3 regions of the Niveibacterium microcysteis genome follow, and region 1 is predicted to be linked to each of the others. Evidence: predicted binding sites of a transcription regulator. Region 1 holds the regulator's gene; each other region holds the start of a gene.

Region 1 (3,275 bases):
CACGCCGAGCCCGAGCACATCCATGAACACGCCGTGCAGCGAGGTTTTCTCGGCAAGGTTGCGCGCAAGATAGGTGCGCAGCGAATCGATCACGCGGGCCGTCTCGGCCGAGGTCGTGAACATTGCGACGCGTGCGCTTTCGAACGCACTCTGGATCAGCGGCGGCACTTCACATCCGTCCGCCACGATCATCGCTGGCGGGTGCGCCAGCAGGATGCTTTCCAGCTGATGCTGTACCTTGTCGCGTGCCTGGCGACGAATCCAGCCCAGCTCCGCCTCGCCCATCACCTGAATGCGGTTCGGGTGGATGATGTTGAGGTGGCCTACCAGCTCGGCTGGCCACACTTTCTCGTTTGGAACCTGAACCTCGACATCGAGCGGGCCGGCGAGATGGCTCAGGCCGAGCCGGTCGCGGTTGTCCTCGTAGATCCGGGCGACGCTAGTTCGCCGCATTCGGGTTCCAGTTCACGAACAGGGTGTGGGCCTCGGACGCATCACTGGCCTGCGCCAGTGCATCGCGGAAGCTGCGGTCGGAGAACATCTGTGCGAGCTCCGATAGCAGTCGCAGGTGGTGCTCGGTGGCGCTTTCCGGCACCAGCAGCACGAACATCAGATTCACCGGCTTGCCGTCCGGGGCCTCGAATGGCACGGGCTGCGCAAGGCGGATGAAGGCACCGACGGCGTCGCGCAGGCCCTTGATACGGCCGTGCGGAATCGCAATGCCTTGTCCAAGGCCGGTGGAGCCGAGCTTTTCACGCGTGAAAAGCGCGTCGTAGACGGCGCTGCGCGCGAGTCCCTGATGGTTTTCGAAGAGCAGGCCAGCCTGTTCGAAGACGCGCTTCTTGCTGCTCGCCTCAAGATCGACGAGCACATTGGACGGCGGCAGCAGCGGGGCGATGAGATTCATGCTTGGGGTTCAGAAATGCACTGCGCGCCCGAAGGCGCGCAGATCCGGGGTCAGCTCATGTTCGGCGCGGGGGCTTTCCGCAAGCTTACGCGCCGGGATTCACTAGAGCGACCGTGATTACGATTCTGCAGATTGGCGCTTGTGCGCCTCGTGGCCGTGATCGTAGGACTTTTCCTTGTGCTTGAGAACCTGCCTGTCCAGTTTGTCCGTCATGGCGTCGATTGCGGCATACAAATCTTCGTCAATGCTCTCGACGAAAATGTCCTTGCCGCGTACATGTACCGTCACTTCCGCCTTTTGCTTCAGCTTTTCCACCGACAGGATCACGTTAACGCTCGTGACGTGATCGAAGTGGCGAATCACGCGATCCAGTTTCGATGTTACGTAGTCGCGGAGCGCGGCGGTAACTTCGAGATGGTGTCCGGTGATGTTCAGGTTCATGATTTATCCTCTCAGATCATCTTGCGCTGGCTGACCGGCGGGATGTTGAGCGACTCGCGGTACTTTGCGATGGTTCGTCGCGCAACGACAATCCCCTGCTGGCCGAGAAGCTCGGCAATCCGCGCATCGGATAGCGGTTTTTTGCGATCCTCTGCCGCGACCAGCTGGCGAATCAGCGCACGAATCGCCGTAGCTGAACACGCGCCGCCAGAATCCGTGGCGACGTGGCTGCCGAAAAAATACTTCAGTTCAAGGATACCTCTTGGCGTGGCCATGTACTTCTGCGTGGTCACCCGAGAGATCGTCGACTCATGCAGATCAAGCTGCTCCGCGATTTCGCGCAGTGTCAGCGGACGCATTGCCACGTCCCCATAATCGAAGAACTGCCGCTGGCGGTCAACGATTGCCTGGGATACCCGCAGGATCGTGTCAAACCGTTGCTGCACGTTCTTGATCATCCAGCGTGCCTCCTGCAACTGCCCGGCCAGCGATCCGGCCGAGCCGCGGTTCTGCTGCAGGATTCCGGCGTAGAGCTGGTTGATCCGCAGCTTGGGCATCGCGTCCGGGTTCAGTGTCGCACTCCAGTGGCCGCGCACCTTGCGCACGATCACATCCGGGATCACATATCGCGTCTCGATTGCGGCAAACCGCGCACCGGGGCGCGGATCGAGGCTGCAAACGAGCTGGTGCGCCTCGCGCAGCGTTTCGTCGCTGCAACCCAGATGCCGCTTGAGTCGCACGAAATCCCGCGCGGCCAGCAGCTCCAGATGCTGCTCAACGATGATGATCGCGGCTTCACGCGCAGCGCTCTCAGGCAGCAGGCGCAATTGCAGCTTCAGGCATTCGCCTGGCGAGCGTGCGCCGATGCCCGGCGGATCGAGGTTCTGCAGGTGCGCGAGGGCGATCTGCAGCTCGTCGACGTCAACTTCAAACTCGGGCGGCAACAGCTCCAGCAGTTCGTCGAGCGGCTGGGTCAGATAGCCATCGTCGTCGAGCGCTTCGATCATGAAGCGCAGCAGCGCGCGATCGCGGTCCGACAGCGGCATCAGGGCAACTTGTTCATCCAGGTGGTCGCGCAGGCTCGTCTGCGCAGCACGGAATTCCTGGAAATCCGTTTCGTCGTCATCGTCGCGATTGCCGCTGCCGCCACCTTCGCCGGACCACTCGGTGGGGCCGTCGTCATAGCTGCCGGCATCGTCGAAGCTCGGCTCGCTCGGTTCGGGCGAGGTCTCGGCCGCTTCGGCCGCCGCATCGTTGGCGGTGTCGGTGCGTTCGTCGCCGCTCGGCGTGGTGGCGGATTGCCCCCAGGCTTCCGGGTCCGACTCGGCGTCTTCGCGTTCGAGCAAGGGGTTCTCGAGCAGCATGCGCTCGATTTCGCTGTTGAGCTCCAGTGTCGATAGCTGCAGCAGCTTGATCGACTGTTGCAGCTGCGGGGTCAGCGCGAGCTGCTGGGAGATGCGGAGCTGGAGCGAGGGCTTCATCGTGGGGGTTGCGCGATCAGAGTCGGAAATGCTCGCCGAGGTAAACCTCGCGAACCTTGTCGTTCTGGACGATTTCGTCGGGGCGGCCGCTGGCGAGCACCACCCCTTCGGTGATGATGTAGGCGCGGTCGCAGATGCCCAGCGTCTCGCGCACGTTGTGATCAGTGATCAGCACGCCGATGTTGCGATCCTTCAGGAAGCGGATGATCTTCTGGATATCGATCACCGCGATCGGGTCGACGCCGGCGAAGGGTTCGTCGAGCAGGATCACCTGCGGGTTGGTGGCCAGCGCGCGGGCAATTTCAACCCGCCGCCGCTCGCCGCCCGAGAGGGACATCGCGGTTGCATCGCGCAAGTGCGTGATGCCCAACTCGCCCAGCAGCTCATCGAGCCGCGCGGCGAGTTTGTCCTTCGGCAGCTTCTGCAGTTCAAGTACCGCGAGGATG
Region 2 (3,275 bases), 1.1 Mb from region 1:
TTCGAACGGGCTCTCCGGGTGCGAGATCACGATGCCGTCCGGGTACTTGTTGCGCCAGCGCAGGATGTGCGCCGGCTGGAACATCTGGTGCACCGAGCAGTGGCCCTTCCACAGCAGCATCTTCGCGTTGCGGATCTGCTCCGGTGTCAGGCCGCCGTATTCCTGATCCGGATCCCACACGACCATCTCTTCGAGCGGAATGCCCATCGTGTGGGCCGTCCAGCGGCCAAGGTGCTGATCCGGGAAGAAGAGGATCTTCGGGCGCTGCGCAAAGCTCCAGTCGAGAATCGTGCGTGCGTTCGACGAAGTGCAGACGATGCCGCCATGATCCCCGCAGAATGCCTTCAGGTCAGCCGCCGAGTTGATGTAGGTGACCGGCGTGATCTGCGCATCGGGCGATTCGCCCAGCACTTCGGTCAGCTCGCGCCAGCAGCGCTCCACTTTCGCCAGGTTGGCCATGTCGGCCATCGAACAGCCTGCGGCGAGGTCGGGGAGGATCGAGATCTGATGCGGGTTGGAGAGGATGTCCGCGACTTCGGCCATGAAGTGCACACCGCAGAACACGATGTAGTCCGCGTCAGACTGGCCGGCCAGGTGCGATAGGCGTAGCGAATCGCCGGTCAGGTCGGCGTGCTGATACACGTCGGCGCGCTGGTAGTGGTGCACCAGCAGCACGGCCTTCTTGCCGAGGCGCGCGCGCGCGGCGCGAATGCGCTCCTGGGCCTCTTCGTCGCGCAGGGTGTTGAAGCGGTCAAAGCTGATGGGGGCAACTTGCATGGTTGAGCTCAAGAAAGTGGCGCCGGAGCGGCGCGCAATACTGCAGACCTGAAATGTGGCGCGGCGTTCCCGCCTCAGCCTTGGATCCATGGCAAGCCGGCGTGACGCCAGCCGCCGATGTGGCCACGCTGACCGTTCGCATCGCGGTCGCCTTCGAAGCCTTCCAGAATGTTGTAGCAGGCGGTATAGCCCTGCTGTTGGGCGAGGATCGCCGCGTTGTGCGATCGCGCGCCACTGCGGCACAGGAACAGAACAAGGGCCTCGCGATCGACCTGGTGCATGAGCTGTGCCAGGAAGTGCGGATTGCGCTCGCCGCCTGGCCAGCTGTTCCACTCGATTTCCACCGCATTGGGCACTCGACCGACCCATTCCCATTCCGCACGGGTACGCACATCCACCAGCACTGCGCCGGGCGCGTTTTGCCAGACGGTGAAGGCTTCGGCGGGCGTAAGCGCGCCGGAATAGCTGAGGCCAAGCTTTTCACCGCGGTCGCGGGCGAGGCCGAGCAGGTCGCTAAGGTGTCCCATTCAGGAAGTGCCGGAGTAGAGGTGGGGCGAAAAAAACGCCGGGCGGCGAGTATGCGCGCGCGGGCGCGCACCCGCAAGGTTTCCGCGTGCGACGCAGGCCCGCGCCAACTTGGCGCAAATGCACCAAAGCGGTGCTGTCGATGGTGCGACTGCACTGATTTGGGGCGTCCGTGCGCCCGCGAGGCGAGCCTTGCTCTGTGGCACAATACCGCGCCTTTCAAATCGAGATTTGTCCGGTTCGGGCTCGCGGCGCAGCCTGTGTCGCAAGGGTCGGTCGGGCCGCTCTTTGGCACGCTACGTGCTTTTTGAATCCGGATCGCGGTATTTGGCACCGCAGAATGTCAGTTGGCTTCCATACCTTAGGAGTGAATATGTCCCCGCAAGACGTCTTGAAGATGGTCAAGGAGAACGAAGTCAAGTTCGTCGACTTCCGTTTCACCGACACCAAGGGCAAAGAGCAACACGTCGGCGTGCCGGTTTCGGCCTTCGACGAGGAGAAGTTCGAGCACGGCCACGCTTTCGATGGCTCCTCGATCGCCGGCTGGAAGGGTATCCAGGCCTCTGACATGCTGCTGATGCCGGATCCGGCGTCTGCCTTCATCGACCCCTTCATGGACGAGACCACGCTGGTCCTGTCTTGCGATGTGCTCGATCCGACCGACATGAAGCCGTACGATCGTTGCCCGCGCGGCATCGCCAAGCGCGCTGAAGCCTTCCTGAAGGCTTCGGGTCTGGGCGACACCGCCTTCTTCGGTCCGGAACCCGAGTTCTTCATCTTCGACAGCGTCGAGTGGAATGTCGACATGTCGGGCTGCTCGGTCAAGATCAACTCGGAAGAAGGTGCCTGGGCTTCGGGCGAGAAGTTCGAAGGCGGCAACACCGGCCACCGTCCGGGCGTCAAGGGTGGTTACTTCCCGGTTCCGCCGGTCGACAGCCACAACGACATCCGTGCCGCGATGGTGCTGGCGCTGGAGCAGATCGGCATCCCGGTCGAAGTGCATCACCACGAAGTGGCGACCGCCGGCCAGAACGAAATCGGCACCAAGTTCAGCACGCTGACCAAGCGCGCTGACTGGACGCAGATGCTCAAGTACGTGGTGCACAACGTTGCCCACCAGTACGGCAAGACCGCGACCTTCATGCCGAAGCCGATCGTTGGCGACAACGGTTCGGGCATGCACGTTCACCAGTCGATCTGGAAGGACGGCAAGAACCTGTTCGCGGGCAACGGCTACGCCGGCATGTCCGAGTTCGCGCTGTACTACATCGGCGGCATCATCAAGCACGCCCGTGCGCTGAACGCGATCACCAACCCGCTGACCAACTCGTACAAGCGCCTCGTGCCGCACTACGAAGCACCGGTCAAGCTGGCTTACTCGGCGAAGAACCGTTCGGCTTCGATCCGTATCCCGTTCGTCAACAGCGACAAGGCGCGTCGTATCGAGACCCGCTTCCCGGATCCGGGCGCGAACCCGTACCTGTGCTTCGCCGCGCTGATGATGGCCGGTCTGGATGGCGTGCAGAACAAGATCCACCCGGGCGATGCAGCCGACAAGAACCTGTACGATCTGCCGCCGGAAGAAGACGCGCTGATCCCGACCGTCTGCTCCTCGCTGGATCAGGCCCTGGAAGCGCTGGACAAGGATCGCGAGTTCCTGACCCGCGGTGGCGTGTTCTCGAACGACTTCATCGATGCTTACATCGCGCTGAAGATGGAAGACGTGACGAAGATCCGCATGACCACGCACCCGGTCGAATTCGACATGTACTACAGCCTCTGATCGATTCGTCGATCCGAAGCACAGAGAGGACGGGCTTGCCCGTCCTTTTTTTTGTCCGGCGCCAGCGTGAAAGTGCATCGAATCGTGTCGGCGCTTGGCAGCCGGCGCGTCGGCGCCTACACTCGACGACCCGTCCACCCGCGTGACGTCTGCATGTCCACGATTCGCTGTCTGGCCGCTGTTGCGGCGC
Region 3 (3,275 bases), 1.1 Mb from region 1:
CCTGCGGAAGCTCTGTTGTGCCAATCGCCGGGCGTATTGCCTTAATGCGCCGCTAACGTGAGGCTATGATGACGTGAGCGCCTATGTGCTTGCCGGCCTGTGCGGCTGATTACTTGAGGAGCGTCAGAAATGAATCAAAGTATGGCGTCAGGTTTTGATTACGACAACGCGTTCTCGCGCAACCTCGGCTGGACGACCGAAGCCGAGCAGGCTCGGTTGCGTGACGCGCGCGTTGCCGTCGCGGGTCTCGGAGGGGTCGGGGGCTTCCACGTCACGACGCTCGCGCGTCTTGGGGTCGGCAAGTTCTCGATCGCGGATTTCGACGCCTTCGACTACCCGAACTTCAACCGTCAAGCCGGTGCCATGGTCAGCACCGTTGGTAAGCAGAAGGCGGAAGTCATCACTGCGATGACCAAGGACATCAACCCTGAGGCTGACATCCGCGTGTTTCCGAAGGGCGTCGATGAGTCGAACATCGAGGCCTTTCTGGACGGCGCCTCGGTCTATGTTGATGGCCTCGACTTCTTTGCCTTCAAGGCTCGCCAGCTCGCTTTCGCGACCTGCCACCGGCTCGGCATACCGGCAGTGACTGCTGCTCCGCTCGGGATGGGAACCTCAGTGCTGGTCTTCTTGCCGGGCGGCATGAGTTTTGAGGACTATTTTGGCTTCGAGGGGCGATCCGACACTGAAAAGGCGCTTCGCTTCCTGGTTGGGCTTGCCCCTCGTCGTTTGCACAACGACTACCTGGTTGAGCCGAACCGAATCAGTCTCAAGGATCGCAAAGGGCCGTCCACCGTCATGGGTTGCATGCTGTGCGCTGGCGCCGCTGCAACCGAGACACTCAAGCTGATCCTCAATCGCGGCGGCGTCCGCGGCGCGCCGTGGGGTTATCACTTCGATGCCTACACCAACCGCTTGGTGCGCACCTGGCGACCCGGTGGGCATCGGAATCCCTTGCAGCGCATGGCGATCAGCATCGGCGCGCGCATGTTGGCCAAGTCCGCTTAGCCTGCGATCCGGTGGGTGTCGGCAGGCCTTACAGCCACCGGATTTGAAACTGAACGTGATCTGTCGTGCGCGGTTTTTGGGCTCTCTAAGTGTTTGATAAATCAAAGAATCGCAAGATCGGCTAAAACGTGGCACACCGGTTGCTTATAGCTATTCGACGGGCGAACTGGCCCCGATCGATAGAGATAACTGAAAGGAAGCAACCGTGAAACTGACTAAGCTCTCAAAGATTGCTGCGTCGTTGGTGCTCGTCGGTGCGGCTGCGCAAGCGGTCGCGGGTCCGGTGTACATCAACCGTGGTGCAAGCATCTTCGGTGACGGCAAAACCGGTGAAATCACTCAACTCGGTCTGACGGGTAGCCTTGCTACCTCGATCTACGAGCCGGTGGTTCCTGGCGGCCCGATTGGCCCCGGCGCCAAGATTTACGATACCAACATCAAGTCGATCCTGAATAACTTTGGCGTGATCGGCAACACCACGGGGGCGTCGATCAACGGCACTCCGGGCGTAAATATCAAGGATACCGCTTCGTCCGGTCAGCGCAATATTGACGCGCTCAATCCGCTCGATCCGCTGACGGATGATACCGAGGGCTTCAACACCCCGGGTGGTTGGGGCATGAGCTTCAACTACTACTTCACCGGCGGTATTAGCGCTGGCGGCACGCCGTATTTCAACGGCGGTTACTTCGACCTGTTTTATGTGAGCGGCGATGCCAACAACGGCAAGCAGCTTCTGCACATGAAGGTGAATGACTCCGATATCGCAGCTGCGAACTTGGATATCCTTGGTACCTTCACGTTTGATTTCAATGGTGACGGCGACATCACCGACGCGAACGAGACGGCTGATCCGTTCGTGGCTGGGTTCTGGAACGACATCCTGTCGGGCAAGACCTTTGCCGAAGTTGAAGGCGATAACGGAATTCTGTCGTGGTCGCTTGATACCAACGTCGATCCGCCGATCCCGACGCCGTCGCAACTTCGTGCCTTCGTCGGTGCCGATGGTAAAACCCGCTATGTTCGCCAGTCGCAACTCGACTCGTCGATCGACTTCGAAGTTCCGGAGCCGGGCACGCTGTCGCTGCTGGGTCTGAGCATGCTCGGACTGGCTGCCGGTGCACGTCGGAAGATGAAGTAACAAGTAGCTTCGCATCAAGCAAAGCGGAACGGCCCGAAAGGGCCGTTCCGCTTTTTTGCGGTCGACAAACCGAACCGTGTCATTTTTGGCGCATCCACTGGCGGGGCTCGCGTACCATCGTTCAGGCGTTTGCGTGTTTGTGCTCGTTCATTGGGGGGTCGTCATGGCTCGCGGTACTCTGGTCAAAGCGTCTTGGTTTGCATGTGTTGTGTCCGCTCTTGCATTGTTCGTTAGCGGGTGTGCTACTCAGTACCCGCCAGCGCCAAGCGGCGCTGTGGCGTCGGACTACAACTATCTGATCGGTGCTGGCGACATGCTGAGCGTTGTCGTGTGGCGCAACCCGGAGTTGTCGATGGGGGTTCCTGTTCGGCCCGATGGCAAGATCACGACCCCGCTGGTTGAGGATCTGCCTGCAATGGGAAAGGATCCCTCAACGCTCGCTCGTGACATCGAGAAGCAGCTAGCCAAATACATTCGGGATCCGATTGTCACCGTTGTGGTGACGGGTTTTGTCGGGCCCTACAGCGAACAGATCCGGGTTGTCGGCGAGGCCGCCAAGCCGCAGATCCTCCCCTACAAACAGAAGATGAGTCTTCTTGACGTCATGATCGCCGTGGGCGGTATCACTGACTTCGCGGACGGCAACAAGGCAAGCATTTTGCGCACTGCCGAAGGTGGCAAGCAGTACAGCGTTCGCTTGAAGGATCTGCTCAAGCGTGGCGACGTTTCCGCGAACGTGGATATGCGCCCGGGTGACGTTCTGATCATTCCCCAAGGTTGGTTCTAAGCACGTCTCGCCCACATTCGACAGGTCGTAAAAATTGGAAGAACTTCTCGCAAGTGCAATAGCTCACGCCCGCGGAATGTGGCGGTATCGCTGGTGGGGCTTGCTCGCGGCCTGGATCGGCGGTGTCGTACTGGCCGTGGTGGTGATGCTGATCCCCGACAAATACGAGGCACGCGCTCGCGTGTTCGTCGACACACAGTCGGTGTTGAAACCGCTCATGCAAGGTTTGGCGGTCCCAACCAACGTTGAGCAGCAGGTCACGATTCTGAGTCGGACGCTGATTAGCCGACCCAACGTCGAAAAACTGATCCGTATGGCGGACCTTGATCTCGACGTCAA

Evidence for each region. Region 1 encodes sigma-54, which starts transcription at its own class of promoters, with help from an activator protein. Its sites were predicted from a motif close to TGGCACGCTTNCTGCTNA; they were not measured.
Region 2: the regulator sigma-54 is predicted to act here: its motif matches at 1,592-1,609, upstream of glnA (type I glutamate--ammonia ligase).
Region 3: the regulator sigma-54 is predicted to act here: its motif matches at 1,138-1,155, upstream of JY500_RS05690 (PEP-CTERM sorting domain-containing protein).

What each region holds. Positions count from the first base shown of each region.
Region 1 is NZ_CP071060.1:155,154-158,428, forward strand. It holds gene hprK (HPr(Ser) kinase/phosphatase) at 1-453, opposite strand, end outside; gene ptsN (PTS IIA-like nitrogen regulatory protein PtsN) at 440-907, opposite strand; gene hpf (ribosome hibernation-promoting factor, HPF/YfiA family) at 1,025-1,348, opposite strand; gene JY500_RS00700 (RNA polymerase factor sigma-54) at 1,360-2,829, opposite strand; gene lptB (LPS export ABC transporter ATP-binding protein) at 2,846-3,275, opposite strand, start outside.
Region 2 is NZ_CP071060.1:3,915,590-3,918,864, reverse strand. It holds gene nadA (quinolinate synthase NadA) at 1-777, opposite strand, end outside; gene JY500_RS17775 (rhodanese-like domain-containing protein) at 852-1,304, opposite strand; gene glnA (type I glutamate--ammonia ligase) at 1,676-3,085, shown strand; gene JY500_RS17765 (DUF4124 domain-containing protein) at 3,239-3,275, shown strand, end outside.
Region 3 is NZ_CP071060.1:1,225,166-1,228,440, forward strand. It holds gene JY500_RS05685 (ThiF family adenylyltransferase) at 142-1,008, shown strand; gene JY500_RS05690 (PEP-CTERM sorting domain-containing protein) at 1,214-2,149, shown strand; gene JY500_RS05695 (XrtA/PEP-CTERM system exopolysaccharide export protein) at 2,313-2,936, shown strand; gene JY500_RS05700 (XrtA system polysaccharide chain length determinant) at 2,971-3,275, shown strand, end outside.